Regions from separate parts of the Microbacterium sediminis genome, predicted to be linked through region 2. Evidence: predicted binding sites of a transcription regulator. Region 2 holds the regulator's gene; each other region holds the start of a gene.
What was found. Region 2 encodes HrcA, which represses chaperone genes, less so after heat shock. Its sites were predicted from a motif close to TTNGCACTCGNNNNNNNCGAGTGCNAA; they were not measured.
Positions count from the first base shown of each region.

Region 1: a site for HrcA is predicted at 1,939-1,965, ahead of E3O41_RS00840 (Hsp20/alpha crystallin family protein). Genes of this name have one in related genera too.
Region 3: a site for HrcA is predicted at 4,566-4,592, ahead of groES (co-chaperone GroES). Genes of this name have one in related genera too.

Region 1 is NZ_CP038256.1:166,382-175,871, reverse strand. Features, by position in the region: gene E3O41_RS00850 (DNA glycosylase AlkZ-like family protein) at 1-531, opposite strand, end outside; gene E3O41_RS00845 (hypothetical protein) at 720-1,916, shown strand; gene E3O41_RS00840 (Hsp20/alpha crystallin family protein) at 2,039-2,458, shown strand; gene E3O41_RS00835 (IS481 family transposase) at 2,515-3,513, opposite strand; gene E3O41_RS00830 (hypothetical protein) at 3,644-4,561, shown strand; gene E3O41_RS00825 (helix-turn-helix transcriptional regulator) at 4,569-5,411, opposite strand; gene E3O41_RS00820 (SDR family oxidoreductase) at 5,516-6,457, shown strand; gene E3O41_RS00815 (VOC family protein) at 6,462-6,878, opposite strand; gene E3O41_RS00810 (hypothetical protein) at 7,603-8,022, shown strand; gene E3O41_RS00805 (ABC transporter ATP-binding protein) at 8,035-9,060, opposite strand; gene E3O41_RS00800 (ABC transporter ATP-binding protein) at 9,057-9,490, opposite strand, start outside.
Region 2 is NZ_CP038256.1:1,504,364-1,513,853, reverse strand. Features, by position in the region: gene E3O41_RS07145 (ABC transporter permease) at 1-962, opposite strand, end outside; gene E3O41_RS07140 (ABC transporter family substrate-binding protein) at 1,082-2,821, opposite strand; gene lepA (translation elongation factor 4) at 3,090-4,937, shown strand; gene E3O41_RS07130 (DUF1990 domain-containing protein) at 4,947-5,597, shown strand; gene hemW (radical SAM family heme chaperone HemW) at 5,614-6,834, shown strand; gene hrcA (heat-inducible transcriptional repressor HrcA) at 7,089-8,129, shown strand; gene dnaJ (molecular chaperone DnaJ) at 8,184-9,287, shown strand; gene E3O41_RS07110 (16S rRNA (uracil(1498)-N(3))-methyltransferase) at 9,289-9,490, shown strand, end outside.
Region 3 is NZ_CP038256.1:522,883-532,372, forward strand. Features, by position in the region: gene upp (uracil phosphoribosyltransferase) at 1-258, opposite strand, end outside; gene E3O41_RS02550 (NAD(P)-dependent alcohol dehydrogenase) at 343-1,386, shown strand; gene E3O41_RS02555 (nucleoside deaminase) at 1,446-1,907, shown strand; gene E3O41_RS02560 (DUF3052 domain-containing protein) at 1,912-2,286, opposite strand; gene E3O41_RS02565 (LLM class F420-dependent oxidoreductase) at 2,299-3,231, opposite strand; gene E3O41_RS02570 (class I SAM-dependent methyltransferase) at 3,330-4,517, opposite strand; gene groES (co-chaperone GroES) at 4,679-4,975, shown strand; gene rarD (EamA family transporter RarD) at 5,149-6,114, shown strand; gene E3O41_RS02585 (ABC transporter substrate-binding protein) at 6,256-7,533, shown strand; gene E3O41_RS02590 (YhgE/Pip domain-containing protein) at 7,601-9,490, opposite strand, start outside.

The DNA.
Region 1 (9,490 bases), 1.3 Mb from region 2:
CCACAGCCGCCGCCGGCCCTCCCGCCCCGACACCGCCACCTCACCGCGCAGGCACAGCACCTCGAGCATCCGGCCGGTGTTGCGCTCGTCGTCCCATCCGGTCGAGGCGTACGGCACCTCCGGATCGTTCGGCAGCGTCGCCGTCGTCTGGGCGCCGCCCGCGCACAGCCGGGCGAGGATCCGATCGCGGAATCCGGCGTTCGCCTCGACCCACGCGCGCGTGGAGGGGTGGACCCACTCGTCCGCGACCGCGAGCACAATCCCCATGTCGGCCATCGGGCGCAGCAGCGTGACGTGCTCGGCGACCGTGCGCTCCACCTCGAGGGCGTGGGCGAGGTCGGCGGGGCTGAAGGCGTCGCCGAGGCGCGACCACAGCACGAGCTCCTGGCTGCGCGCGATCGCGGTGGTCGGATCGATCTGCACCCCGGTGAGCTGATCCATCACCTCGAGCAGCGACTCCGGCCGGTACGCGTCGAGGAACTGCGCGCGCACGGCGATCCGGCGCGCCTCCTCGCGGCTCAGCGTCAGCATGCCCCGATCGTGCCACCCCCGCCCCGCGCGCGGTAGCGGCGCCGGCCGATCCTCCGGATGCAGAAATCCGCTCGATCGATCGGCCGATCTGGGCAGTTTTCTGCATTCGAACGCGGGCGCCCCATCCGCGGCCCCGATGGGCACCTCTGCTCCGCCGATCCCGGGCCGCCCTGCCGTACGGTGTCAGGGTGAGCACGCCCGCCCCGCAGCCCGCGTATCGATTCGACGCGCGTCCGCTCACGGATCCCGTGGACCGGGCGGCCGTCAAGGCCTGGAACGACGAGGTCGCGCGCCGCGGCGGCGGACCCGGCTGGGGGCAGGGCTGCCTCGTCGCGTTCATGATCGCGTTCTGCGCGATCTTCGTGCTCACCGGCCTGGCGATGCTGCCGCTCATGATGACCGTGATGGGCGGCACCCCGGAGCTCATGCCGGCCCTGTTCGTGCCGTTCATGTTCCTCGCCGTGCCCACGGTGATGATCGTGTTGCTGCTGCGCGGCGTGCTGCGCGGACGCAACGACACCGGCTACCGGCTGGACCGCTTCGCCCGCGCCAACGGCATGTCCTTCCTGCCGCAGGCCGAGGACCCCCGGCTGCCGGGCATGATCTTCAACCGCGGCAGCGATCGCCGGGCCCACCTGCGGGTGCGCGGACAGCGCCCGCGCTTCGTGGAGTTCGCGAACTACCGGTACACGACGGGATCGGGCAAGGAGCAGACCACGCACCGCTGGGGCTATGTGGCCATCCACCTGGACACGCCCCTGCCGCACATCGTGCTCGACGCGCTCGGCAACAACAGCGTCTTCGGCACGAACCTGCCGATCACCTTCGACAAGGACCAGCGCCTGAGCCTCGAGGGCGACTTCGACCAGCACTTCGCGCTGTACTGCCCGCAAGGTTACGAGCGCGACGCGCTGTACCTGTTCACGCCCGACATCATGGCCCGCTTCATCGATCACGTCGGCCAGCTCGACGTGGAGATCGTGGACGACTGGTTGTTCCTGTACACGCGGCGCGACGTGTCGACGCTCGACCCCGCCACGTGGGCCTGGCTGTTCTCGGTCGTCTCGGCGCTCATGGACAAGCTCACGCAGTGGGGCCGCTGGCGCGACGAGCGCCTCGCCGCGGAGGCCGCGGCCGCCGGCCGTGCCCCGCAGCCCGACCCCGGGGCGATCGCTCCCGTCGACCCGACGGCGCCCCCGCTCCCGTTCGCCCCGCCGCAGGCCATGGTCACGCCGCCGCCCATCGCGCTCGCGCCGCGCGGCGTGGCGGCGCCCGGTCAGCGGCTCAGGCGAGGCTGGTCGTGGGCGACGGTCATCGTCGGCGTGGGCGTGCTCGCGTGGTTCCTCATCAACGTGGTCGGCGTCGTCGGCGTGATGTTCCGCTGATCGCTTCGGATTCGCTGAGAAGTTAGCACTCTCACCCCGAGAGTGCTAATAATCGAAGTGAGTCGATCCGACTCGGATTCTGGAGCCGAACAGCGCCACACCGACGAAGGAGGACGATCATCATGGCGATGTTCTTCGATCCTTTCCGTGAGCTGGACCGTGTGGCCCAGCAGATGCTCGATCGGCAGGGTCCGCGGCTGATGCCGATGGACCTGTACCGCGACGGCGACCACTACGTGCTCAGCGCCGACCTGCCGGGCATCGACCCCGGCAGCGTGGACATCGACGTCGACGGCCAGGTCCTCACCATCCGGGCCGAGCGCACCGTCCGCAGCGACGAGGGCGTCTCGTGGATCACCCGCGAGCGCGCCTCCGGCACGTTCCTGCGGCAGCTCAACCTCGGCCAGGGCATCGACACCGACGCGATCTCCGCCCGCTACGAGAACGGCGTGCTCAGCGTGCTCATCCCGATCAGCGAGAAGGCCAAGCCCCGCAAGGTCGAGATCCAGCACGGCTCGGAGGCGCCGGCGATCACGGTCTGACCATCCCCATCGCGAAGAGGGGCGGTATCCCCCGGGTGCCGCCCCTCTTCCGCGCGCTAGCTGTGATGTCCAGGTAGGTTGTTTTCGATCCTGCTGATAGGCGGGCCTCCGATCGCGGAGTGGTGCCTGTGATGATTGTAGAAGTGCAACCAACCCGGAAGCGCCGCGCGGCGCTCGGCTTCTGATCCGTAGAACCGGGCATATGCCCAACCATCGGCGAGGGTGCGGTGGAACCGCTCGATCTTCCCATTCGTCTGCGGCCGGTAGGGGCGGGTCTTCTTCGCCGTGATTCCGAGCTGGGTGCAGGTATCGCGCCAGGCATATGACTTGTAGGCGGAGCCGTTGTCCGAGAGGACACGCTTGACGCGGACGCCACGGTCGGCGAACCAGGCGACGGCGCGGCGCAGGACACCGATCGCGGTGTCCGCTTTCTCGTCCGAGCAGATCTCGGCGTAGGCGACGCGGGAGTGGTCGTCGATGACGGTGTGAACGAACGCGGTGCCCAGGCGCGGCTCATAGCGGTGGTTCCGGCTCTGCAGACGGGTAGCGGTGGCCTCGCGGTTGCGCTCGCCCTGGACTCGGCCGACGTAACGGTGCCCGCCGCCATCGGGGATGTTGCCGAACTTGGTGACGTCGACGTGGAGCAGCGAGCCGGGATGATCATGCTCGTACCGGCGGATCGGCTCACCGCTGACCCGGTCGATATGGCTGAGTCTGTTGATCCGGCATCGCACCAGGACTGCGTGGACGGTCGAGGCGGGCAGACCGAGCTCGCCAGCGATCTGGACCGGGCCGAGACGGCGTCGCCACCTCGCTTTCACGATCTTCTTGACCACGGGCAGCGGTGTCCTCGCCGGCATCGACCGTGGGCGGCTCGATCGGTCCGTCATCCCGGTCGGCCCCTCGGCTCGGAACCGGGCAGCCCACTTCCTGGCTGTGACGGGCGAGACCATGAACATCTTCGCCGCCAGGGACGGCGGCCAGCCGTCCTCGACGATCAGGCGCGCCAGCCGAAGACGAGCGCGTGGTGTCAGGGCAGCGTTAGCGTGGGACATGAGGGCCTCCTGGTTCGTGAAGCGGTTGAACTCAACAGCTCCACTTCATAACCGGAGGCCCTCGCCCATCAGCTCCTCACAGCCGTGTCGCCGAAACAACGTCCCTGGACATCACAGCTAGCGTGTGGCCGTGACCATGACATCCCGCCCCTCGAGCGACGTCCGCGGCCTGCTGTCGCCGAACGCCCGCCGGGTCACGGCCGCGATCGCCGTGCTCGCACTCCTGCCGTACGCGGTCCTGAAGGTGATGTGGCTCGCCGGCTCGCGCATCGGCATGGTGCCCGGCGCCGGCCCGTCGCACATGCACGACGCCCGCATGGAGATCGGCAACGTCGTCACGCTCGTGCTCGCCGCGATCGGCGTGGTCGTCGTCCTCGCCCTCTCGCAGCGGTGGGGGCTGCGCACGCCCTGGTGGGTGATCGTGCTGCCCGCCGCCGTGGCCACCGGCGCCCTCGCGCCGATCGCGCTGGGCCTGCCGATCGGCGTGGTGCTGCAGGCGGCGATCGCCGGCGACGTGTCCTCCGGCGGCGAGGGCGACCTGCTGCCCGCGGTCTTCGCCGTCGTCTACGGCGGCTTCGCCCTCTACGGCATCGCGCTCGCCGCGCTGTTCGCCGACTACGCCCACCGCCGGTGGGGCGCGCTCCTGTCGGCCCCGCCCCGCGCCCTACGACCGCCGGCGGCGCGCGTCGCCGCGGTCGCGGCCCTCGGCGCGTTCGCCGCGGCGGCCGTGTTCTGGGCGCTGGCCCCCTCGGGCGCCGGACTGGCCGGCTGGGAGTCGCTCGCCCAGCGGACGGTGCTCGTCGTCGTCGCGCTGCTCACCCTGCTGGGCGGTGCGGCGCTCGCGACAGCGTCGCCGGCCCGGCCCCGCACGCGATGGGCCCTCGGCTGGATCGGCTGCTCCACGGCCGCCGTGCAGGGCCCCACGCTGCTGCTGCTCGCGAACGACGCCACGATCGATCCGCTGCTGCTGGCGGTCACGATCCTCGCCACGCCCGCCGCCGCGTGGCTCGGGCTCTCGGCGCTGCGGCGCGGCGCCGCGCACCGCTGAGCCGGACTCAGCGCACGACGCGCGGCGCGAGGGTGGAGAGCAGCGCGAGCTTGTCGTGGCTCTCGCTGCCGGGCACGGCCGTGTAGACGAGGAGCGACTGCGACGAGAACGGGTCGATGAGGTTCTGACACGTCAGCTCCAGCACGCCGACCTCGGGGTGCACGAACCGCTTGGTCTCGGCCGGGCGCAGACCGACCTCCTGCCGATCCCAGACCTCGCGGAACTCCGCGCTGCGGGCCAGCAGCAGCTCGGCCAGGTGGGCGGCGCGCGATCCGGGACCGCGGCGCGAGACGACCTCCCGCAGCCCCGAGGCCCACAGTCGCGACAGGAAGGCGTGGTCCTCGGGTGCGTAGAGCTCGCGGGAGGCCGGGTCGCTGAACCACCGGAAGCCGATGCTGCGCTCGGCGCCGGTGAAGCGCAGGAGATCGCCGGTGAGGGCGATCCCGAGCGGCGTCTGCCGCAGCGTCTCGCCGAGTTCGGTCACGATCTCGGCCGCGGTGTCCTGCAGCCGATCCAGCACGCGCAGCAGACCGGGGCCGATGTGGTCGCTCTCGGCCCCGCGCGGCGGCGGCGGGTGACCGGCGAGCCGGAACAGGTGGTCGCGCTCGTCGATCGTGAGGTGCAGCCCCTGGGCGATCGAGGCCAGCATCTGCTCGGACGGCAGCGGACCGTCGCCGCGCTCGAGGCGCGCGTAGTAGTCGGCCGACATGTGGCACAGGGCCGCGACCTCCTCGCGGCGCAGGCCCTCGGTGCGGCGCCGCTGACCGCGCGACATGCCGACGTCCTCCGGCTGCAGCGCGGTGCGGCGCCGGCGCAGGAAGTCGCCGAGCCCGGTCCTGTCGATCGCCACGCCTCGATCCTCGCACCCGACCGCGCCGTCAGCCACGGCATGCCGTGTCCTGGATACGCCGGCGGCCCAGCCGCACAGTGGGAGGCGACACGAAGGAGCCCCTCATGCCCCGCACCACCCCCGACCTCACCCTCCCCTCGCTCGCCGGCCGCCGCGCCGTCGTGACCGGCGGCAGCGACGGCATCGGCCTGCGCATCGCGACCCGCCTGGCCCGCGCCGGCGCCGAGCTCGTGCTGCCCGTGCGCAACCCGGCCAAGGGCGAGGCCGCCGCCGACGGCATCCGCGCCCAGGTGCCCGGCGCGGCGATCGAGCTGCTGCCGCTGGACCTGTCGTCGCTGGAGTCGGTCGCCGCGCTCGCCGACACGATGCGCCGCGACGGCCGCCCGGTGCACCTGCTCATCGCCAACGCCGGCGTCATGACGCCCCCGAGCCGGCAGACCACCGCCAACGGCTTCGAGCTGCAGCTCGGCACCAACCACCTGGGGCACTTCGCCCTCGTCGCCCGCCTGCTGCCGCTGCTGCGCGCCGGCGGGGCCCGCGTCACGTCGCAGGTGAGCGTGGCCGCCGCCCGCGGCGCGATCGACTGGGACGACCCGAACGGCACGCGCTCCTACGACGGCAGCCGCGCCTACCGCCAGTCGAAGATCGCCGTGGGGCTCTTCGCCCTCGAGCTGCAGCGCCGCAGCGCGGCCCGAGGATGGGGCCTCACGAGCACGCTGTCGCATCCGGGCGTGGCGCCCACGAGCCTGCTGGCCGCCCGTCCGGAGCTCGCGCGAGCGTCCGACACGGCCAGCGTGCGCGTGATCCGGTGGCTCTCCGCGCGCGGGCTGCTCCTCGGCACGCCGGACAGCGCGGCGCTTCCGGCCCTGTACGCCGCGGCATCCCCCGACGCCCGCCCCGGCGCGCTGTACTCGCCGCGCGGACCGGGACGACTCGGCGGCGCCCCCGCGGAGCAAGAGCTCTACCGTCCGCTGCGCAGCGAGGCCGACGCCGCACGCCTCTGGTCGCTCTCGGAGGAGCTCACCGGGGTGCGCTTCCCCGCCTGAGCCGTCACTCGTCGGCGAAGTCCGCCGCGGTCATCCCGGGGGCGTGGCCGCTCGGCCACTGCACGAGTTCGAGGCGATAGCCGTCGGGATCGGTCAGCCACAGGGTCCAGAAGTCCGCCTCCGGGTCGAGGCACCGCGGCTCCTCGGCCTCCACGCCGTGCGCCGCCAGCCGCTGCGCCGCCTCGGCCACCGACTCCACCTGCACCACGAGGTGGTTGATGCCGCTCGGCGCCACCGGGGCGCCGGCGGGGTCGTGCACGAGCTCGATCGCCACGAACTCGTCGCCGGGCAGCTGCAGCATCGACAGGGTGCCGAACTCGGTCTCGGGCACGCGGCCGACCTCGTCGTAGCCGAGCGCCCCATAGAACCGCAGCGATCGCTCGAGGTCGCTCACCCGCAGCCCCACGTGCAGTGTGCGCATGTCGTGCTCCGTTCGTCGTTGAGCGAGCCGTCACCCCAGAGTAGGTCGGCCGCCGTTCGATCTCGAGGGCATCGGCCCGCGACCGCCACAATGGGAGCCATGGGGCGCACCGTGCGGCGGAGGCTGGGGATCGCGTCGCTCGCGCTCGTGCCGGCGTTGCTGAGCGGCTGCTTCCTCGATGACGCCGCCCACGACGCCGCGATGATGTACCTCGACGCGATCGCCGACGGCCGCTTCGCGGATGCCGCGGCGTTCGAGTCGGCCGAGACCCTGGAGGCAGCCGACCCGGCCGACAACAGGGACGGCGAGATCGTCGAGGCGCGCACCGACGACGCCGCGCGGGGAGCGGAGCTGATCGGCGACGTCCGCCTCGACAACGGGGACTACGAGGACGGGACCTACACCTTCACCGTCCACTACACGCTCGGCGGCGAGGAGCATCGCGACCGGGTCACGATGGCCGAGGCCGAAGGCAGCTCACGGGAGTACGTCCTCGCCGCCGGCCTGACGAAGCTGATCGCCTTCAGCCCGCGGCTCGCCGAGGACGCACACGGCTCCTTCAACGGTGAGGACGAGCGCGAGCACCTCTCCCTCGCGCTCGGGGATGAGGAGATCACCTACGGGTTCTTCGGCTACCGGGGCGACTCCGACCTGCTCGCCGTCTACCCCGCTCTACCCGATCGATCCCGCGAGCGGCCCGTACCTGAGCGCACAGGTGCAGTCGGTGACGGTCGAGGAGATCGGCACGACGTACCCGCTCGTCTACGACCTCGGCGAGCGCGTGGGCTCGGGCACGGTCGAGACGCTCGAGCGGATGCTGCGGCAGTGCCTCGCCACCGACGCGGCGCAGACCGCGTGCGACATCGCCGTGACCGACGCCACCGGGCCGGTCGAATGGTCGCTCGTGGAGGCGCCGACCCTGCAGCGCGACCCGGTGGAGACGTTCGTCGACGTGGCCGACGCCACGGTGCGCGCGCGGTACGCGACCGGCGGCGGCCCGGTCACGGTCGACGTCCCCGTGCGCAGCCGCGTGCTCACCTCGATCATCACCCCCGACGCGATCGAGCTCACCCACGTGAACTGGACGATGCACCCGCTCGACGAGGAGATCTGCTTCGACGACGGGAACTGCTTCACCTGGTGAGCCGCGGGCGCCTCACGCCGCCGCGCCGACTGCCGCGGGCCGCGGCGCCTCCACCCCGAGCGGGAAGTGGCACGAGGCCAGCTGACCGTCGCCGGTGTCGCGCAGCGCCGGCTCGACCGAGGCACACACGTCCTGCGCGATCGGGCAGCGGGTGCGGAACCGGCACCCCGACGGCGGGTGCAGCGGCGAGGGCGGCTCGCCCTGCAGCGGCCGCGGCCGGCGCACCGCCCCGGTGACGACGTCGAGCACCGGCACCGAGTCGAGCAGCGCCCGTGTGTAGGGATGCCGCGGGTGCGCGTACAGCGCGTCGGCGGGCGAGAACTCGGCCAGCTGCCCGAGGTGCATCACGGCCACGCGGTCGCTCACCTGCTTGACCGTGGCGAGGTCGTGGGCGATGAACAGGTAGGCCACCCCGAGCTCGTCGCGCAGCTTCTCGAAGAGGTTGAGCACCTGCGCCTGGATGAGCACGTCGAGCGACGAGATCGCCTCGTCGCAGATGATCAGCTTCGGGTTCAGGGCGATCGCCCGGGCGATCGCGACGCGCTGCGCCTGCCCGCCCGAGAGCTCCATCGGGCGCCGGTCGCGGTAGCGGGCCGCGTCGAGGCCCACGAGGTCCAGCAGCTCCGCGACGCGGGCGACGCGCTCGGCCTTCGTCATGTCGGTGTGGCCGCGCAGCGGCTCGGCGACGACGTCCTCGATGCGCCAGCGCGGGTTCAGCGAGCCGAACGGGTCCTGGTAGACCATCTGCATGTCGCGGTGCACGCTCACCAGCTCGCGGGGGGACATCGTCGTCAGCTCGCGGCCCTGGAACTGGACCGATCCCGCCTTGGCGCGCTCCACCTGGATGATCGCGCGGGCGAGCGTGGACTTGCCCGACCCCGTCTCGCCGACGATCCCGAGCGTCTCTCCCTCGCGCAGCTCGAACGAGACGTCGGAGACCGCGTGCACGACCCCGGCCTTCTGGCCGCCGGCGCCGCGCGTGACGTACTCCTGCACCAGACCCGACACCTTCAGCAGCGGGGTACCCGAATCGGTCATCGGACCTCCTCCTTCACGGCCTCGTCGCCGGTGGACAGCGGGCTGAGCACATCGCCGGCCCGTTGATCGACGGGGTGCCAGCATGCGTAGGCGTGCTGCGGCTCGTGCTCCTCGAGCGGCGGTCGCTCGATGCACTTCTCGGTCGCGCGCGGGCAGCGCTCGCGGAACGCGCACCCCTCCGGCAGCGCGCCGAGGTCGGGCGGGTGCCCGCCGATCACCGTGAGCTGCGAATGCGAGGGCGTGGTCAGCTGCGGGATGGCGCCGAGCAGCGCCGCCGTGTAGGGCATGCGCACGTTGCCGAACAGCGTCGACGTCGGCGCGTGCTCGACGGCGCGGCCGGCGTACATCACGAGCACCTCGTCGGCGTAGCTCGCGGCGAGACCCAGGTCGTGGCTGATCATGATGATCGCCGTGCCGAGCCGCTCCTGCA
Region 2 (9,490 bases):
GTCGCGACGCTCGCGCCGATGGCGACGTTGCGGTAGCGACCGCCCATGTAGTGCGCGATCACCCACGGCACCGCGACGGCGAGGACGAGCCCGCCGATGACGATCCACCAGTTCATGTAGTAGATGAACACGTTGATCAGGGCGAACTGCATCACGATCACGATGCCGGCCGTGATGAGCACCGGATAGAGCACCTTGCGGTTCTGCAGGCCGACGCTGAGGATCACGATCGTCAGCGCCGCGGCGATGGTGAGCACGGCCACCCCGACCGGCCCGAGCTGCGGCTGGCGGAAGAAGTTCAGCGCCAGGAGCGTCGGGATCGCGATCGCGAAGAAGGCCGCGGTGATGGCGAAGGTGATCAGCCGGCGCCTGAGCGAGCCGCCCAGGAAGATCTGCATGAGCAGGCCCGCGACGATCGCGATGATCGCGATCTCGATCGGCGTGAACTGCGGATCGCGCAGCCAGTCGTTGTAGCCGATCGCCAGGTACTCCTTGAAGAGCACGGCGGCCCAGAACACGGGCAGCGAGAAGAAGAGGAAGGTCAGGAAGGTGACGCCGTAGTCCAGGCCCGAGTACTGACGCACGGCGGTCAGCACACCGATCGCGATGCCCACGACGAGGGCGATGATCGTGGCGAGGAAGACGAGCTGCAGCGTGGAGCTGGCGGCCTGGCCGAGCAGCGCGGCGACGTCCTGGCCGCTCCGGTTGAGGCCGAGGTCGCAGGCGCCGACGACGCACTTGCCGACGCCGGTGAGCCAGGTGAAGTACCGCTGGTACCAGGGCATGTCGAGGTTCATGTACTCGATGCGCTGCTGGATGAGCAGCTCGCGGTTCTCCGCGTTGCTCTCGCGCAGATCGGCGAGGGGATCGCCGGAGTTGATCGCGAGGACGTACATGAGCACCGACGAGGCCAGCAGGATGCCTACGGCCGCGGCGAGGCGCCTGAGGATGAAGATGAGCACGAGATGAGGGTTCCTTGGTCGTCGGCCTGTCGCAGACGCGACATATCGGTGGCCTTCACGGGAGTGTGGCCCGGCTCAGAGAGAGCCGGGCCACACCGCCGGTGATTCAGGCTCGCAGATTACTCTGCGCGGTGCCAGTTGTACGCGTTCCAGCTGATTCCGCTCTGCGTCGTGGTGCGCTCAACGCCCTCGATGTCCGAGGCGGAGGCGTCCACGCCGGGGTGGGCGAAGACCGGGATGCCGTACAGCGTGTCCCACAGGAGCTTCTCGATCACCTTGGTCTGCTCGAGGTGCACCTCGGTGTCGAGCGACGAGACGAGGGTCTCGTACGCGGCGTCGACCTCGGGGTTCGAGTACTGACCGTAGTTCTGCGGCTTGCCGGTGGCGTAGATGTTCTGACCAGAGGTGATCTGGCCCGAACCGGCCCACGCGAACAGCGCGACCTCGTAGTCACCGCGCTCCTGCGTGCCGCCCGGGGCGAAGAAGTCCTCGTTGCCCGCGTCGACGATGTTGAAGCCGGCCTGGTCGCACGACGACTTGATCATGGCGACCTCGTCGGTGCGGCGGGGGTTCGGAGCCGAGTAGCCGATGCGGACCTCGGCGCCCGTGGCACCCTCCGCCTCGACGATCGCCTTCGCGCCCTCGATGTCGACCTCGTCGTACTGGCCCGCGTAGGACTCGCTGACGACCTCGTCATAGGTCTCCTGGAAGGGGAACACCTCGCGGGCGTTCATGACCTCGGCCTCGGGGTCCAGCGGCTTGATGAGGTTGTCGACGATCTGCTGGCGCGGGACGCACATGGCGAAGGCCTTGCGCAGCTCCAGGTTGTCGGCGAACAGCGAGCCCTCGACGAAGTTGAAGTCGAGGTGCTCCCACGTGAGCGTCGGTCCCGTGTGGATGGTCGCGGCGTCGCCGATCTCCTCGAGCTGGGCGATCGTGTCGACCGTCGGCTGCGGGGAGATGACGTCGACGTCACCGTTCTCGAGCGCCTGCGGCATCGCGTCCTGCGCGATGAAGCGGAAGACGATCTCGTCGTTCTGCGGCGCCAGCTGCTCGCCGTAGTACTCCGGGTTGGCCTTCAGCGTCACCGACTGCGTGGCGCTCCACGAGTCGAGGATGTAGGGACCCGACGAGGGGATGAGCTCGGCGTCGGGCAGCGTGCCCGGCTCCGTCATCCAGCCGTTGTTCCAGAACTCGGCGGCCGGGGCCAGTGCCTTGGTGTCGCCCGAGAGGATCGCCTCGGAGAGCTCCTCGACGGTCATCCCGGCCTGCTCGGCCACGACGTGCGCCGGGTCGAGGATGTAGGTCTGGATCTGCCAGTCGGGGTCCGGCGCGGCGAACTCGACCGTGAAGGTCTTGCCCGTCGGGTCGCCCTGCGGGCCGGCGGGGATCGTGTCGCCGAGGTCCTGCGAGACCGAGTTGAACAGCGGGGCGTCGCCCGAGGTCAGGTTCGGGTTCTGGATGCCCCAGGCCAGGATCGCGTCGGCGACGGTGATGGGCGTGCCGTCCGACCACACAGCGTCATCGCTGATGGTGAACTCGACGACCATCGGGTCCTCCGAGACCAGCTCGAACGAGCCGAGGTCCTCGTTGGGGACGATCGATCCGTCGGGACCGAAGTAGGCGAAGCCGGCCTTCAGCTGGTCGGCGATCGCCGAGTTGTACGTCGAGTACGACTCGGGCGTGAAGCCGTTGTAGCTGATGAAGTCGTTCGGGCCGACCGTGACCGCGATGGACTGGCTGGTGGTGCCTTCGCCGTCACCGCCGTTGTCGCCGCTGTCGGCGGGGGCGCAGGCCGTGAGGGCCAGGCCGAGCGCGGCCGCAGCAGCCACTCCGCCATAGATACGTCGCAGACGCATTCCTTCTCCTTGGGTTGGGTGATGCTGGGGACGCGTCGAGGGCTCTTCGTCGCTGCCGTCCGGGGACGACCCCCATCCATAGTTGGTCACTCTCACACACCGAATGTTCCGGGGATGTTACGGAGCCGGACTTCGTGAGGAAACCGTGATCAATCGTTATGAAGCAATCCGCTGATTGTGAGTGGTGCAGCCCGGGCGTGTCTGAGCGATCTGCTCGGATCGACCCGCGGAGGGGCGGACAGGTCGCGCACCGTAGAATCGGACGGACATGTCTCCCCGTGCCCTGACGCCGCTCCAGCCCGCTGCCACGCCGCCCGAGCGCATTCGCAATTTCTGCATCATCGCCCACATCGACCACGGCAAGTCGACGTTGGCCGATCGCATGCTGCAGCTGACCGGCGTGGTCTCGGATCGCGACATGCGCGCGCAGTACCTGGACCGGATGGACATCGAGCGCGAGCGCGGCATCACGGTCAAGAGCCAGGCGGTGCGCATCCCGTGGGAGCTGGACGGCCAGACGTTCGCGCTCAACATGATCGACACGCCCGGGCACGTCGACTTCAGCTACGAGGTCTCGCGCTCGCTCGCGGCGTGCGAGGGCGCGATCCTGCTCGTCGACGCCGCGCAGGGGATCGAGGCGCAGACGCTCGCGAACCTCTACATGGCGCTCGAGAACGACCTCACGATCATCCCGGTGCTCAACAAGATCGACCTGCCCGCGGCCGATCCGGAGCGTTTCGCCAAGGAGCTCGCCGACCTCATCGGCGGCGACCCCGACGACGTGCTGCGCGTCTCGGGCAAGACCGGCCAGGGCGTCGACGAGCTGCTCGACCGCCTCGTCGAGCGCATCCCGGCGCCGGTGGGCGATGCCGACGCGCCGGCGCGCGCGATGATCTTCGACTCGGTCTACGACGCCTACCGCGGCGTGGTCACATACGTGCGCATGGTGGACGGCCGGCTCGAGCCGCGTGAACGCGTGCAGATGATGTCGACGAAGGCCACCCACGAGCTGCTCGAGATCGGCGTGTCGAGCCCCGAGCCGGAGCCGACGAAGGGCCTCGGCGTGGGCGAGGTCGGTTACCTCATCACGGGCGTGAAGGACGTGCGCCAGTCGAAGGTCGGCGACACGGTCACCAACCAGCGCAAGCCGGCCGAGACCCCGCTCGCGGGCTACGTCGAGCCCAAGCCGATGGTGTTCTCGGGCCTGTACCCGATCGATGCCAGCGACTACCCGGAGCTGCGCGACGCGCTCGACAAGCTCAAGCTGTCGGACGCCGCGCTCGCGTACGAGCCGGAGACGTCGGTGGCCCTGGGCTTCGGCTTCCGCTGCGGGTTCCTCGGACTGCTGCACCTCGAGATCGTGACCGAGCGCCTCTCGCGCGAGTTCGGGCTGGACCTCATCACGACCGCGCCGAGCGTGATCTACGAGGTCACCACCGAGACCGGCCAGACGATCGTCGTCACCAACCCGAGCGAGTACCCCGAGGGCAAGATCAACGCGGTCTCGGAGCCGATCGTGCGCGCCTCGATCCTGACGCCGAAGGACTACGTCGGCACGGTGATGGAGCTGTGCCAGCAGCGCCGCGGCACGATGGAGGGGATGGACTACCTCTCCGAGGAGCGCGTGGAGCTGAAGTACACGATGCCGCTCGGCGAGATCGTGTTCGACTTCTTCGACCAGCTCAAGAGCCGCACCCAGGGCTACGCCAGCTTCGACTACGAGCCGGCGGGCCAGCAGGAGGCTGACCTGGTGAAGGTCGACATCCTGCTGCAGGGCGATCGGGTCGACGCGTTCAGCGCGATCGTGCACCGCGACAAGGCGTACTCGTACGGCACGACGATGACCGAGCGGCTGCGCAAGCTCATCCCGCGGCAGCAGTTCGAGGTGCCCATCCAGGCGGCGATCGGCGCGCGGATCATCGCGCGCGAGAACATCCGCGCGATGCGCAAGGACGTGCTCGCCAAGTGCTACGGCGGTGACATCACCCGCAAGCGCAAGCTCCTCGAGAAGCAGAAGGAGGGCAAGAAGCGCATGAAGATGGTGGGCCGCGTCGAGGTCCCCCAGGAGGCCTTCATCGCCGCGCTCTCGGGAGACGTCGAGACCAAGGGCAAGTAGGCTGTGCAGATGCGCCGGGGCACGTTCCGAGACGAGACCGTCGACTACGCCGCCGTCGGCGGCTCTCAGGCCGACGACCTGCTGCAGTACCCGCCGGAGAAGAGCCTGCCGGCGATCGAGTCGATGCGCATCGGCAGCGGCGAGGAGCGGTTCCGCACGGCGGCCGAGGAGCTGCTGTCGTGGGGCGCGCAGCGCGGCGCCAGCATTCGCGTCGCCGAGGTGCGGCCCGCCGCCGGCCCCGCCTACACGGGCGTGAGCTTCGACGGCGAGGGCAACCCGATCGCCCCGGCCGGCATGGAGGGCGAGCAGCGCTTCGACGCCGAGGGCACGCCGCTCGTGAGCGCGGGCGCGACCGTCAAGCTGCAGGGGCGCGTGCGCGGCCACCACGCCGGCGGCGAGTACCGCGTGATCTTCGTCGTCGAGGAGAAGCGCCGGGTCGGCTTCGCGCTCGGCACCGTGGGCGGCGCGGTCGTCAGCGGCGAGGAGTCGTTCATGATCGAGTGGCGCGACAACGACGAGGTCTGGTTCTCGGTGCGCGCCTTCGATCGCCCCACGCGTCCGCTGGGCCGCCTGTTCCCGGGTCTCGTGCGCCGCCGTCGTCGCGCGCTGTTCGACCGCTACCTGCGGGCCATCTCGCCGCTGTTCGCGACGCCGTCCTGATGCGGGCGCGCAGCTGATGGGCGCGGCCCTCCCGATCGGGGATCCCGCGCCGCCCGACGGCGCCCTGCCGGCCGACCTCGCTGTCGACCCCGCCGCCGATCTCGGCGTGTACCTGCATGTGCCCTTCTGCCGGGTGCGCTGCGGCTACTGCGACTTCAACACGTACACCGCCACCGAGCTGCGCGGGGCGCGCCAGGACACCTACGCCGACACGCTCATCCGCGAGGTCGAGCTCGCCCGCACCGTGCTGGGGGACGCCGGGGCCGCGCGCCCCGCGACCACCGTCTTCTTCGGCGGCGGCACCCCGACGCTGCTGCCGGCCGGCGACCTGGCGCGGATGCTCGCGGCGGTGCGCGACGCGTTCGGCCTCGAGGCCGGGGCGGAGATCACCGTCGAGGCCAACCCCGACACCGTCACCCCGGCGGTGGCCGACGAGCTGGCCGCCGCCGGCGTCACGCGCATGTCGGTCGGCATGCAGTCGTCGGTGCCGCACGTGCTCGCCGCGCTGGATCGCACGCACACGCCCGCCAACGTCGGCACCGCCGTGGCCGCGGCGCGCGCCGCCGGGCTGGACGTCTCGGTCGACCTCATCTACGGCGCCCCGGGCGAGAGCCTGGCCGACTGGGAGGCCTCGCTCGAGACCGCCCTCGGCCTGGAGCCCGACCACATCTCGGCGTACGCGCTCATCATCGAGGAGGGCACGAAGCTCGCCCGGCAGATCGCCCGCGGCGAGGTGCCCGAGCCGGACGGGGATCTCCAGGCCGACATGTACGAGCTCGCCGACGCGCGCCTGGCCGCGGCCGGGTTCGGCTGGTACGAGGTGTCGAACTGGTCGCGCGGGGGAGCGGCGCACCGCTCCCGCCACAACCTCAACTACTGGCGCGGGCAGGACTGGTGGGGCTTCGGGCCCGGCGCCCACAGCCACGTCGCCGGCCTGCGCTGGTGGAACGTGAAGCACCCGGCGGCCTACGCCCAGCGGCTCGCGGCGGGGGAGTCGCCCGCCGCAGGCCGCGAGCGCCCCGACGCCGAGGCGCGCCTTCTCGAGCGCGTGCTGCTCGAGAGCCGCATCCGCGAGGGGCTCGCGATCGCCGACCTTCCTCCCGGACGACGCGAGGCCGTCGCCGGCCTCATCGCCGATGGCCTCATCGAGGGCCTCGCCGCGATCCGCGGGCGCGTGGTGCTCACCCTCAAGGGTCGACTGCTCGCCGACGCGGTGGTACGGGCGCTGACCGACTGAGCGGGTGGGCCTGGTCTCGACTTCGCCGCTGCGCGGCTCCGCTCGACCCGTCTCCGCTCCGGCGCTTCGCGCCTCCGGTCGACGAGCCGTGACCCCGACGGCTCGTCGACCGAGCGAAGCGAGCGGAGACGGCTCGAGCGAGCGAAGCGAGTCGAGAGCGGGGACCCGGGACCGAATGGTCGGTTCCCACCCATTGGTGGCGCCGCAGGATAGAATTGGCACTCCAGTGGGACGAGTGCCAGGAGGGAGCGCGCATGGTCACGGAACGAGGCCTGCAGGTGCTCCGTGCGATCGTGCAGGACTATGTCGACACGCATGAGCCGGTCGGCAGCAAGGCGATCGTCGAGCGCCACGCCTTCGACGTCTCGGCGGCGACGATCCGCAACGACATGGCGATGCTCGAGGACGAGGAGCTGATCACGGCTCCGCACACGTCGTCGGGCCGCGTGCCCACCGACAAGGGCTACCGCGTGTTCGTCGACCATCTGGCCGAGATCCGGCCCCTCACCTCGGCCCAGCGGGCGGCGATCTCGACGTTCCTCGCCGATCCGCAGGACCTCGACGACCTCCTCACCCGCACGGTGCGCCTGCTCACGCAGCTCACCGGCCAGGTGGCGCTCGTGCAGTACCCGTCGTTCGCGCGCGCCAACGTGACGCATCTCGAGCTCGTGGCGATCGAGCCGTCGCGGCTGATCGTCATCCTCGTCACCGACACCGGTCGCGTCTCGCAGCGGCTCACGACGGTGCCGGCGATCCTCGAGGAGGCCGACGTCGCGCTGCTGCGGGCGCAGCTGTCGATGCTCGTCACCGGACGCTCCGTGGGCGAGGGATCGGAGCGCGTCGCGGCGCTGCTGGGCACCGCGGCGGAGGCCGGCAACCGGCTCGACGGCGCGGTGCGCGAGCTCGCGCGCGTGATCGGCGACGAGCTGGAGGAGTTCCGGCAGAACCGGCTCGTGATGGCCGGCGCGGCCACGCTCGCGCGGCGCGAGCAGGACTTCCGCGGCAGCATCCACCCGCTGCTGGAGGCGATCGAGGAGCAGGTGACGCTCCTGCGCCTGCTCACCGAGATGGAGGCCGACGAGCAGGGGCTGGCGGCGAGCATCGGCCGCGAGAACGAGCCGTTCGGCCTCGGCGACGCCTCGCTCGTGGCCAGCGACTACGACACGCGCACCGGCACGGCGCGTGTGGGGCTGATGGGGCCGACCCGCATGGACTATCCCAGCAACCTGTCCGCGGCACGGGCCGTGGCGCGGTACCTGACGAGGCTGCTGGACGAGGACGCCGCGCGCCGCTGAGGCGCGACGGAGACAGGATCGGATCGTCGGCACGGCGATCCCGGAAAGGCGACTGTGGCAGACCACTACGAGGTGCTCGGGGTCTCGCGCGAGGCGAGCGACGAGGAGATCAAGAAGGCGTACCGCAAGCTGGCACGCCAGCTCCACCCCGATGTGAATCCGAGCCCCGACGCGGCCGAGAAGTTCAAGGACGTGACGCACGCGTACGACGTGCTCAGCGACCCCGAGCAGCGGCGCCGCTACGACATGGGCGGCGACGACGCCTTCGGTGGCGGGGGCTTCGGCGGCTTCGGCGACATCTTCGAGACGTTCTTCGGCGCCGCCGGCGGCGGCCGCGCCGGGCGTCCGCGCGATCGCCGCCAGCGGGGCGAGGACGCGCTCGTGCGCCTCACGCTCGAGCTCGGCGACATCGTGTTCGGCGTGCACCGCGACATCGAGGTCGATACCGCCGTGCTGTGCGAGACCTGCCAGGGCTCGTGCTGCCAGCCGGGCACCCACCCGGAGCGCTGCGACATCTGCGGCGGCTCCGGCCACGTGCGCACCCAGGTGCGCAGCCTGCTCGGCAACATGGTCACCACCCAGCCCTGCGGCTCCTGCCAGGGCTTCGGCACCGTGATCCCTCACCCGTGCCCGACGTGCCACGGCCACGGCCGCGTGCGCGCGCGCCGCACGGTCTCGGTCGACATCCCCGCCGGCGTCGAGAGCGGACTGCGCCTGCAGCTGCCCGGCTCGGGCGAGGTCGGCGAGGCCGGCGGCCCGAACGGCGACCTGTACCTGCAGGTCGAGATCGCCCCGCACCCCGTGTTCGGGCGGGAGGGCGACGATCTGACGGCGGTGGTCGAGGTCGCGATGACCGACGCGATCCTCGGCACGAACGTCACCGTCGACGGTCTCGACGGGCCGGTCGATCTCGAGCTGCGGCCGGGCGTGCAGTCCGGTGACGAGCTGCGCATCGAGGGCCGCGGTATCACGGGCCTGCGCTCGAAGCGCCGCGGCGACCTGCGCGTCGGCGTCCGCGTGGTGACCCCCACCAAGCTCGACGCGAAGACCCGCTCGCTCGTGGAGGAGCTGGCCCGCCGGCAGAAGGCGCCCGCCCCGCGCCTGTCCGAGCACCATCAGGGCCTGTTCGCCAAGCTCCGCGACCGGTTCCGCGGCTGAGATGGCGCTGCACTTCGTCGACGACGCGGCCGCCGACGCGCAGCCGGGCGACGAGCTCGAGCTGACCGGCGCCGAGGCGCACCACGCCGCCGCGGTGCGCCGCGTGCGCCCGGGCGAGGCCGTGACGGTCGGAGACGGGCGCGGTGTGTGGCTGGAGGGCGAGGTGATCGCCGCCGAGCCCAAGCGCGTGCGCGTGCGCGTCG
Region 3 (9,490 bases), 980 kb from region 2:
ACCGTCGAGCATGCCCAGGCCGGCGCGCAGAATCGGCACGACGAGCGGTTTGGGGTCGCTGATCTCCACGCCGATGGTCGTGGTGACCGGCGTCTGGATCTCGCGCGGCGAGACCCGCACGTTGCGGGTGGCCTCGTACGCCAGGAGCGTGACGAGCTCCTCGGTCAGCTGGCGGAACACCGGCGACGGCGTCTTCACGTTGCGGAGGACGGTCAGCTTGTGCGTGATGAGCGGGTGGTCCGCAACGTGCAGGCGCATGGAACCAGGCTACCGGGGGCGACCTGAAGGGAGACAATGGATCATGCCGGTCGCCGCGCGGGCACCGTGCAGAAAGGTGTCGCCATGAAGGCTCTCCAGTACGTCGAGGTCGGCAAGCCCCCGGTCGTCGTCGAGGTTCCGACCCCCGAGCCCGGCCCCGGACAGGTGCGTCTGAAGGTGACCGCCGCGGGCGCCTGCCACTCCGACTCGTTCGTGATGGGCCTGAGCGAGCAGGAGTACGCGCAGTTCGGCTACCCGCTGCCGATGACCCTCGGCCACGAGGGCGCCGGCATCGTCGACAAGCTCGGCGAGGGCGTCACGAGCGTCGCGGTGGGCGACGCGGTGGCGGTGTACGGCCCCTGGGGCTGCGGCACCTGCTACCAGTGCGCGCAGGGCAAGGAGAACTACTGCGAGCGCGCCGCCGAGCTCGGCATCACCCCTCCGGGCCTCGGGCACGACGGCTCGATGGCGGAGTACATGATCATCGACGACCCGCGCCACCTCGTGCCGCTGGGCGACCTCGATCCGGTCGCGAACGTCGCCCTCACCGACGCGGGCCTGACCCCGTACCACGCCATCAAGATGTCGCTGCCCAAGCTCGTCGCCGGCAGCACCGCCGTGGTGATCGGCACCGGCGGCCTCGGCCACGTCGCGATCCAGATCCTCCGCGCGCTCACGCCCGCGACGGTCATCGCCCTCGACGTCAACGACGAGAAGCTGGCCCTCGCCAAGGAGGTCGGCGCGCACCACGCGTTCCTGTCCAACGCCGAGGCGCCGGCCGCGATCGAGAAGGCCCTCGGCCGCAAGACCGTCACGGCCGTGTTCGACTTCGTGTCGATCCAGCCCACCATCGACCTCGGCGGCGCGCTCTCGGGCGTCGAGACCGACCAGGTGATCGTGGGCGTCGGCGCCGCCAAGGCCGACGTGGGCATGCTCGCCAAGCCGTACGACTCGACGATCCGCTCGCCCTACTGGGGCGCCCGCGCCGAGCTCATGGAGGTGCTGAACCTCGCCCGCACGGGCCTCGTGCACGTCGAGACCGAGGTGTTCTCGCTCGACGAGGCGCCGCAGGCCTACGACAGGCTCCACGAGGGCACGCTGCGCGGTCGCGCGGTCATCGTCCCGTAACGGATGCGCGAAGGGCCCGGGATCTCGTCGATCCCGGGCCCTCGTTCTACCCTCGAGTCATGACGCCCGCACCCGCCGATGCCGCCGCGATGGACCGAGCGCTCGAGCTCGCCTCCGCCGCGTGCGTCGCGGGCGAGATCCCCGTCGGCGCCGTGGTGCTCGACCTCGACGGCACGGTGATCGGCGAGGGGCGCAACCTGCGCGAGGAGCTGGGCGATCCGTCGGCGCACGCCGAGATCGTCGCCCTGCGGCAGGCGGCGGAGGAAGTCGGCTCGTGGAACCTCGAGGGCCGCACCCTCGTGGTGACCCTGGAGCCCTGCCTGATGTGCGCGGGCGCGCTGCTGCAGGCGCGGATCGGCCGGGTCGTGTTCGGCGCATGGGACGAGAAGGCCGGTGCGGTCGGATCGATGTACGACGTCGTCCGCGATCGGCGGCTGCCGTACCGCGCCGAGGTGATCGGCGGCGTTCTCGAGGAGGAGTCGCAGCGGCTCCTGCGCGCGTTCTTCGAGGCCCGCCGCTAGCGGGTCAGGCCCGCTTGGCCCGGACGCTGGACCACTCGTCGTCCAGCGAGATGTTGCCGTTGAGGGTCCAGCCGAACTCCTGCACGCGGGCCCAGATGGTGTCGCGGTTGATGTCGGCACGATTGCCCTTGGGGTAGCCGATCCACACCGCCCGCGGCGCCGTCAGGCGCGGCATCACGTCGGCGAGCAGGCCGTCGAGCTCCTCGCGGCTGCGGGCGAACATCACGGCGACGTCGGTGGTGTCGCGGTCGATGCCGTTCACCACCGTCACGCCCTCCGGGAGCGGGTCGATCAGTGCCCGCTGTTGCGGGGTCGAGGGCCCGAACAGCACCTCGGTGCCCGGCTTGATCTGGAGCTTCTCGGCGACGGTGCGCGTCATGGTGTCGTCCCCTCAGCGCGGCAGGATCGGCAGGACCTCCTCGCCCAGGTAGGCGAGGTGGTCGAGATCGGTCATGTCGATCATCTGGAAGTAGATGCGCTCGGCACCGCGCTCGCGCAGCCGGCCCACGCGCTCGGCGATCGCGTCGGCCGAGCCGCAGAACGTGTGGCTCTCGCGGAAGGCGGCGAGGTCGACGCCCGTGTTCGCGGCGCGGCGGGCGACATCGGCCTCGGAGGCCCCGGCGAGCACCGTGAGGCCGACCGTGCGCTTGAGGGTGGCCGGGTCGCGGTCGATCGCCTCGCAGGCGCGCACGACGCGCTCCAGCCGATCGGCGATGACGTCCTCGGGCTGGAACACGATGTTGAACTCGGTGGCATACGACGCCGCCAGAGCGGGCGTGCGGGAGGGGCCGGCGCCGCCGACGATGAGCGGCATCGGGCTCTGCACCGGCTTGGGCAGCGCGGGGGCGTCCTCGAGGCGGTAGTGGGCGCCCGCGAACGAGAAGGTCTCGCCGATCGGGGTCGACCACAGGCCGGTGAGGATCTGCAGCTGCTCCTCCAGCAGGTCGAACCGCTTGGCGGGGAAGGGCAGGCCGTAGGCGCGGTGCTCCGCCTCGTACCAGCCCGTGCCGAGGCCCAGCTCGAACCGGCCGCCCGACATCGCATCGATCTGCGCCGCCTGGATCGCCAGCAGCCCCGGGTGCCGGTAGGTGACCGACGAGACGAGCGTGCCCAGGCGGATGCGCGAGGTCTCGCGGGCGAGGCCGGCGATCGTCGTGAGCGCGTCGGTCGGCCCGGGCAGGCCGTCGAAGAAGTCGCCCATCTTGAGGAAGTGATCGGACCGGAAGAAGCCGTCGAACCCGAGCCGCTCCGCCGTCTGGGCGAAGGCGAGCTGGGTGTCGTAGTCGGCGCCCTGCTGGGGCTCGATGAAGACGCAGTACTCCATGCGCCCAGTCTGGCGGATCGGCGTCGCAAGTCCCCAAGTCTGTGTCGAATCCGGGCGTCCGAACGCGCGGACTTCGCAGAGACTTGAGGACCTGCGGATCAGACCCGGTCGGCGAGCACCGCGATCCGCTTGCCGCCCACGCGCGTGAGCAGCAGCGTCGCCGAGGCGTCGCCGCGCAGTCCCAGGCGCGTGCGGAGCGCGGCGGGGTCGACGTCGACGCCGCGCTTCTTGATCTCGAGCGTGCCGATGCCGCGGGTGCGCAGGGCCTTGGCGAGCCCCTTCGGATCGGCGGGCAGGATCTCGCGCACGCGGAAGCTCTGCACGAACGGGCTCGTGATCGCCGCGTCGCCCGTGAGGTACGCGATGCCGGGCGCGACGGGGCCGGCCCGCAGCGCCCGCGCGACGTCGCCCACGAGGCGGGCACGGATCACCGCCCCGTCTGGCTCGTGCAGGAAGGCACCGAGCGGGCGGTCGGGCTCGTCCTCGGTGTCGGCGGGGGCGGTCAGCTCGTGCGCGGCGCCGTCGCGCAGCACGAGCGCCGCCCGGCGCACGCCGTCGCGGGCGAGCGCCCCGGACCACAGCACGAGCTCCACGGTCGAGCCGCCGTCGCTGACCCACTGCGCCTCGGCGTGCGCGGGCAGCGCGTCGCGGTCGTGCGCGGGCCCGAGCTTGATGCCCGTGGGCAGGCGCTCGCCGAGCCCGAAGGCCCAGTCCAGCGGCGGGGAGTAGTCGGCCGCGGTGACGCGCCGGGTCTCCGCGTGGCCCGCCGTGCGCCGGGCCGGGTCGAGCCAGACGGCATCGACGCCCGAGAGGTCGGCGTCCTGCGCGAGCCCCTGCGCCACGGTCGTTCCCGGGCGGAAGGGCGCGAGGTTGTAGGCCGCGAGCGCCGCGGTGACGTCGTCGGCGTCGACGGCCGTCACGTCGATCCCGAGCGCCGCGAACGCCAGGGCATCGCCCCCGATGCCGCAGCCCAGATCGGCCACGCGCCCGACGCCGGCCGCCCGCATCCGCTCGGCGTGGTGGGTGGCCACCGGCAGGCGCGTGGCCTGCTCGAGCCCGGCGCGCGTGAAGAGCATGCGCCCCGCCAGCTCGCCGAACTTCGCCACCGCGCGGCGGCGCAGCCGGGCCTGCCCCACGACGGCCGAGACGAGCTCGGGGGAGTGGCCGGCGGCCCGCAGTCGCGAGACCACGCGGGCGACGTCGGCGGCCGTCTGGACGGGGTCGAGCGTGTCCAGCAGGGCCAGCCCCTCTCGCGTCAGCAGGGCGTCGAGCTCGGGGCGATCCATCCGTCCAGGGTACGGCGGCGCGGCCGAATCGACCGGGGATCGCGATCGTTGGCACTCGCATTGCGAGAGTGCCAACGGATGCCTACACTGGCGTTAGCACTCTCCGCGCGAGAGTGCGAACACTCAGTCTTCCGGACAGCACAGGAAAGAAGAGGTACACCGTGTCGGTTTCCATCAAGCCGCTCGAGGACCGCATCGTCATCAAGCAGGTCGAGGCCGAGCAGACCACCGCCAGCGGTCTGGTCATCCCCGACACCGCCAAGGAGAAGCCCCAGGAGGGCGAGGTCGTGGCCGTGGGCCCCGGCCGCATCGATGACAACGGCAACCGCGTTCCGCTCGACGTCGCCGTGGGCGACCGCGTGCTGTACAGCAAGTACGGCGGAACCGAGGTCAAGTTCGGCGCTGACGAGTTCCTCGTCCTCTCGGCCCGCGACGTGCTCGCGGTCGTCGTCCGCTGACGCACTGACGTCCGCACGAAGGCCCGGATCCCTCAGGGGGTCCGGGCCTTCGTCGTGCCCGGGCGGCGCGGATGTCCCGCGCCGACGGGCATTGGCAGAAATCGCACGCGAGTCGTCCGACGGACGGCCGGCTGCGCGGCTCCCGCGGCGCCGGCGCGGACTAGCCTTTTACAGTGAGCCAGCCTTCCCCCTCCCGTGCGAACCCCATCGATCCGGAGCGGGAGAAGCTCCTCGGCGTCGGGTACGGCGCCGGCGCGTATCTGCTGTGGGGCGTGCTGCCGCTGTACTTCGTGCTCCTCAAGCCCACCGGCGCGTGGGAGGTCGTCGCCTGGCGGATCCTCTTCTCCCTCGTCTTCTGCGCGCTGCTGCTGACCGTCGTGCGCGGCGGCTGGGTCCGCATGATCGCGGTGATCCGCAATCGGGCCGTCGTGGGATGGACGGTGCTGGCCGGCCTGCTCATCTACGTGAACTGGCAGGCGTTCCTCATCGCCACGCAGAGCGATCACGTGATCGAGTCGAGCCTGGGCTACTTCATCAACCCGATCGCCACCGTGCTGCTGGCGGTCCTCGTGCTCAAGGAGCGGGTGCGTCCGCTGCAGTGGGCGGCCATCGGCATCGCCGTGGTCGCCGTCGTCGTGATCGTGGTCGCGTACGGGTCGGTGCCCTGGATCGCGCTGACCCTCACCGCGTCGTTCGGCCTGTACGGCCTGGTCAAGAAGCAGATCGGCGGCGCCGTCGACGCGGTCAGCGGCCTGGCGCTCGAGACGCTCTGGCTCGCGCCCATCGCGGTGGTGCAGCTCGTGATCGTCGCGGCGACCACCGGCCTCACGCTCGGCCAGCACGGCGTCGGGCACACCCTGCTGCTGATCGGCAGCGGCGTGGCCACCGCGGTGCCGCTGCTGCTGTTCGCCTCGGGCGCGCGCCGGGTCACGCTCACGACGATCGGGCTGCTGCAGTTCATCGCGCCGATCCTGCAGTTCCTCACGGGCGTGTTCATCCTCGGCGAGCCGATGCCGGCCGAGCGCTGGGCCGGCTTCGTGATCGTGTGGGTGGCGTGCGCCGTGCTCGTGGCCGACATGCTGCGGGAGGGCCGGCGATCGCGCCGCTCGGCGCCGGGTGTGGTGAGTCTCGCCAGATAACGATTGGGTCGCGCTGAGCAGTTTGCTCAGTCATTCAATGTAGCGAAAACATTCCCGAAACAATCCCTGGGGTACTGTCCTGGAAACCGAGGGCGATTTGTGCAACCCGACCTCGGACCTGACCCCGAAAGGACATACCCGATGGTTCGATCCAGGAAGGCGCTGCTCGGCTTCGCCGCACTGACGGGAACCGCAGCGCTGGTGCTCGCGGGCTGTGCCGCGAGCGACACCCCCGCCGAGGACCCCGAAGAGAGCTCGTCCGGCGCGCCCGTCGAGGGCGAGGACCTCTCGCTCAACATCGGCACCGCGCTGCCCGTGAGCGGTTCGCTCTCGTTCCTCGGCCCGCCCGAGATCGCGGGCGTCGACTACGCCGCCTCGCTCATCAACGCCTATGCCGAGACCACCGGTCTCACCGTCGACATCAACCACGGCGACTCGGGTGACCTCGACAACAAGGCGTACGAGACCGAGATCCCGCGCCTGCTCGCCGAGAACCCGGCCGCCATCATCGGCGCCGCCTCGTCGGGCGTCTCGCTGCAGTTCATCGACCAGGTCACGGGCGCCGGCGTCATCCAGTTCTCGCCGGCGAACACGTCGGACGCGTTCACGACGTACGACGACAACGGCCTGTACTTCCGCACGGCTCCGTCCGACACCCTGCAGGGCGACGTGCACGGCAACTTCGTCGCCGAGCTCGGCCACCAGACGCTCGGACTCATCGTGCTGAACGACGCGTACGGCACCGGCCTGGCCAAGTACATCACCGACGCGTTCGAGGCCGCCGGCGGCGAGGTCGTCGCGGCCCCGACGTTCAACCCGGGCGACACGTCGTTCGACTCGCAGATCGCCGAGGTCCTCGCGCAGGACCCCGACGCGATCACGGTGATCTCGTTCGACGAGGCCAAGACGATCCTGCCGACCCTCATCGGCCAGGGCTTCCCCGCGGAGAACGTCTTCCTCGTCGACGGCAACATGGCCGCGTACCCCGACTTCGAGCCCGGTCTGCTCGAGGGCGCGAAGGGCACCTACCCGGGCCCGACGCCCGACCAGGTGCAGGACTTCATCGACGGGCTCGACGCCTTCGTCGAGGAGTCCGGTGACGCCGCGCTGAGCGACTACACCTACGCTCCCGAGTCGTACGACGCGACGATCCTGCTGGCGCTCGCGTCGCTGGCGGCGCAGTCGACCGACTCGGCCGCGATCGCCGAGAAGCTCATCGAGGTCTCTGGCGGCTCGGGCGACGGCGAGAAGTGCGAGTCGTACGAGGCCTGCGCCGACATCATCCTCGGTGGCGGCACGGCGGACTACGACGGCGCGTCGAGCCCGATCACGTTCGATGAGGTCGGCGACCCGACCGAGGGCTTCATCAACATCTACGAGTACGGCGCCGACAACACCTACACGCCGTACGAGGGCTGATCCGCTCCTGACGACGAACCCCGCCCCTGCGTGCTGCAGGGGCGGGGTTCTTCGCGTGGGGCGAGGGTCAGGCCAGCGAGGGCTGCAGGAGCGCCTTCGCCGAGACCGAGCGGCGCCGCGCCACGGCGATCGTCGAGACGAGGAACGCCAGCACCGCCCAGATGAGCACGCCCGCGATCGCCGCGCCGGCGCCGTCCGTGCCGGTCGCGACGGCCAGGAGGGCGTCGAAGGCCGTGGTCGTGGGCAGGAACGACGTCACGCCGCGCAGCGCATCCGGCAGCGTCGAGACGATGCCGACCGCGAGGGCCAGCGCGCCGACGATCGCCGCGATCCAGCGCCCGGCCCCGCCGAACACCGCCACCAGGGCCTGGTGCACCGCCGCGAAGCCGATGCCGACGAGCATCGACGCGCCCAGGAACGCCCAGGCGGTCGCCGCGTCGTAGCCCGCCGCGAGCTGGGCGACGCCCGCCACGAGCGCGCCCTGCACGGCGCCGATGAGCGCGGCGGGCAGCAGGGCGCCGCCCGCGAGCAGCACCGACGATCGGCGCGAGGTGAGGGCGCGCGCCGTGACCGCCCGCAGGGCCAGGAACGTGGCCAGGGCGCCGAACCACAGCACGACGGCCGCCAGCAGCGGGATCGCCGAGGCGCCGAACAGCGAGTCGTCGGTGCCGTCGGCGCCCACCGGGTCGGCGACGACCGAGGCGAGATCCTGCGCCTCGCTCTCTCCGTACGACGGCACGGCCGCCACGGCCTGGTCCAGGCCGCCGGCGAGGGAGCTCGCCCCGCCCGCGAGCTCGCCGAGGCCGTCGCCGAGCTCGCTCGCCCCCGTCGACAGCTGCGATGCGCCGTCGGCGAGCTGCGGCGTGCCGGCGGCGGCCTGCTCGGCGCCCGTCGTGAGCTGGCCCAGGCCGGACGCGAGGCTGGAGGCGCCCGCGGCGAGCTGGTCGACGCCGTCCGCGCTCTGCGTGGCGCCATCGGCGAGGCCCGACGCGCCCGACGCGAGGTCGTGCGCGCCCGAGGCCAGCGCCGGGGTGTTCGCGGCGAGCGTGCCGAGCCCGCCCGCGAGCTGCTGCGCGCCGCCCACGGCGGGAGCGAGCCCGTCGGCCGTGGCGCCCGGGACGGTGTCGTTGATCGACGTCAGGCCCCGCTGCGTGCCGGCCGCGGCCTGGGCGACGCCCGGGGCGCTGGCGGCGAGGGCGTCGAGCTGGTCGCAGAACGCCGGGGCGGCCGAGACGCGGCACGCGGCCGACAGGCCCTCGAGGCCGTCGGCGAGACCCTGCGCACCCTGAGCCGCGCCGGCGGCGGCCTGCTCGAGCTCGGCCGGGACGATGTCGGTGGCGCGGATCTGCTCGACGCCCTGGGCGAGGCCCGCGGCGAGCTGGTCGGCGCTGGGCGCCAGGCCCGGGTTGGCGGCGGTGCCGTCGCCGTTGAGCCCGGCGTTGACCTGGTCGAGCCCGGTGGCGAGCTGGCCGGCGCCGTCGGAGAGCGCCGCGGCGCCGCCGGCGAGGCCGGGGTTCGCCGGCGTGCCGTCGCCGCGCAGCCCGCCCGCGAGGGTCGCGATGCCGTCGGCGAGCTGGGTCGCGCCGTCGGTAGCCGCCGACGCGCCCGTGGCGAGCTGGCCGATGCCGTCGCCGAGCGTGCCGATGCCGTCCGCCAGCTGCGTGGCGCCGGAGGACAGCTGGTCGGCACCGCCGCGCGCCTCGCCCGCGCCGGTGGCCAGCTGCGCGGCGCCGTCGGCCGCGTCACCCAGCTGATCGCCCATGGTCGTGAAGCCGATGAGCAGGTTCGACAGCGTCGCCTCCGACAGCATGTCGCCGAGGGTCGCCGTGGCGACGTCGGCCACCTGCGCGGTGATCGCGCCGTCCACGAGGCGCGCATCGGGCGCCGTGGTGACCTCGATGGTGGCCTTCTGCGCGGGGTCGTCCGACCCGGCGAGCGACTGGCCCGACGAGGTCGC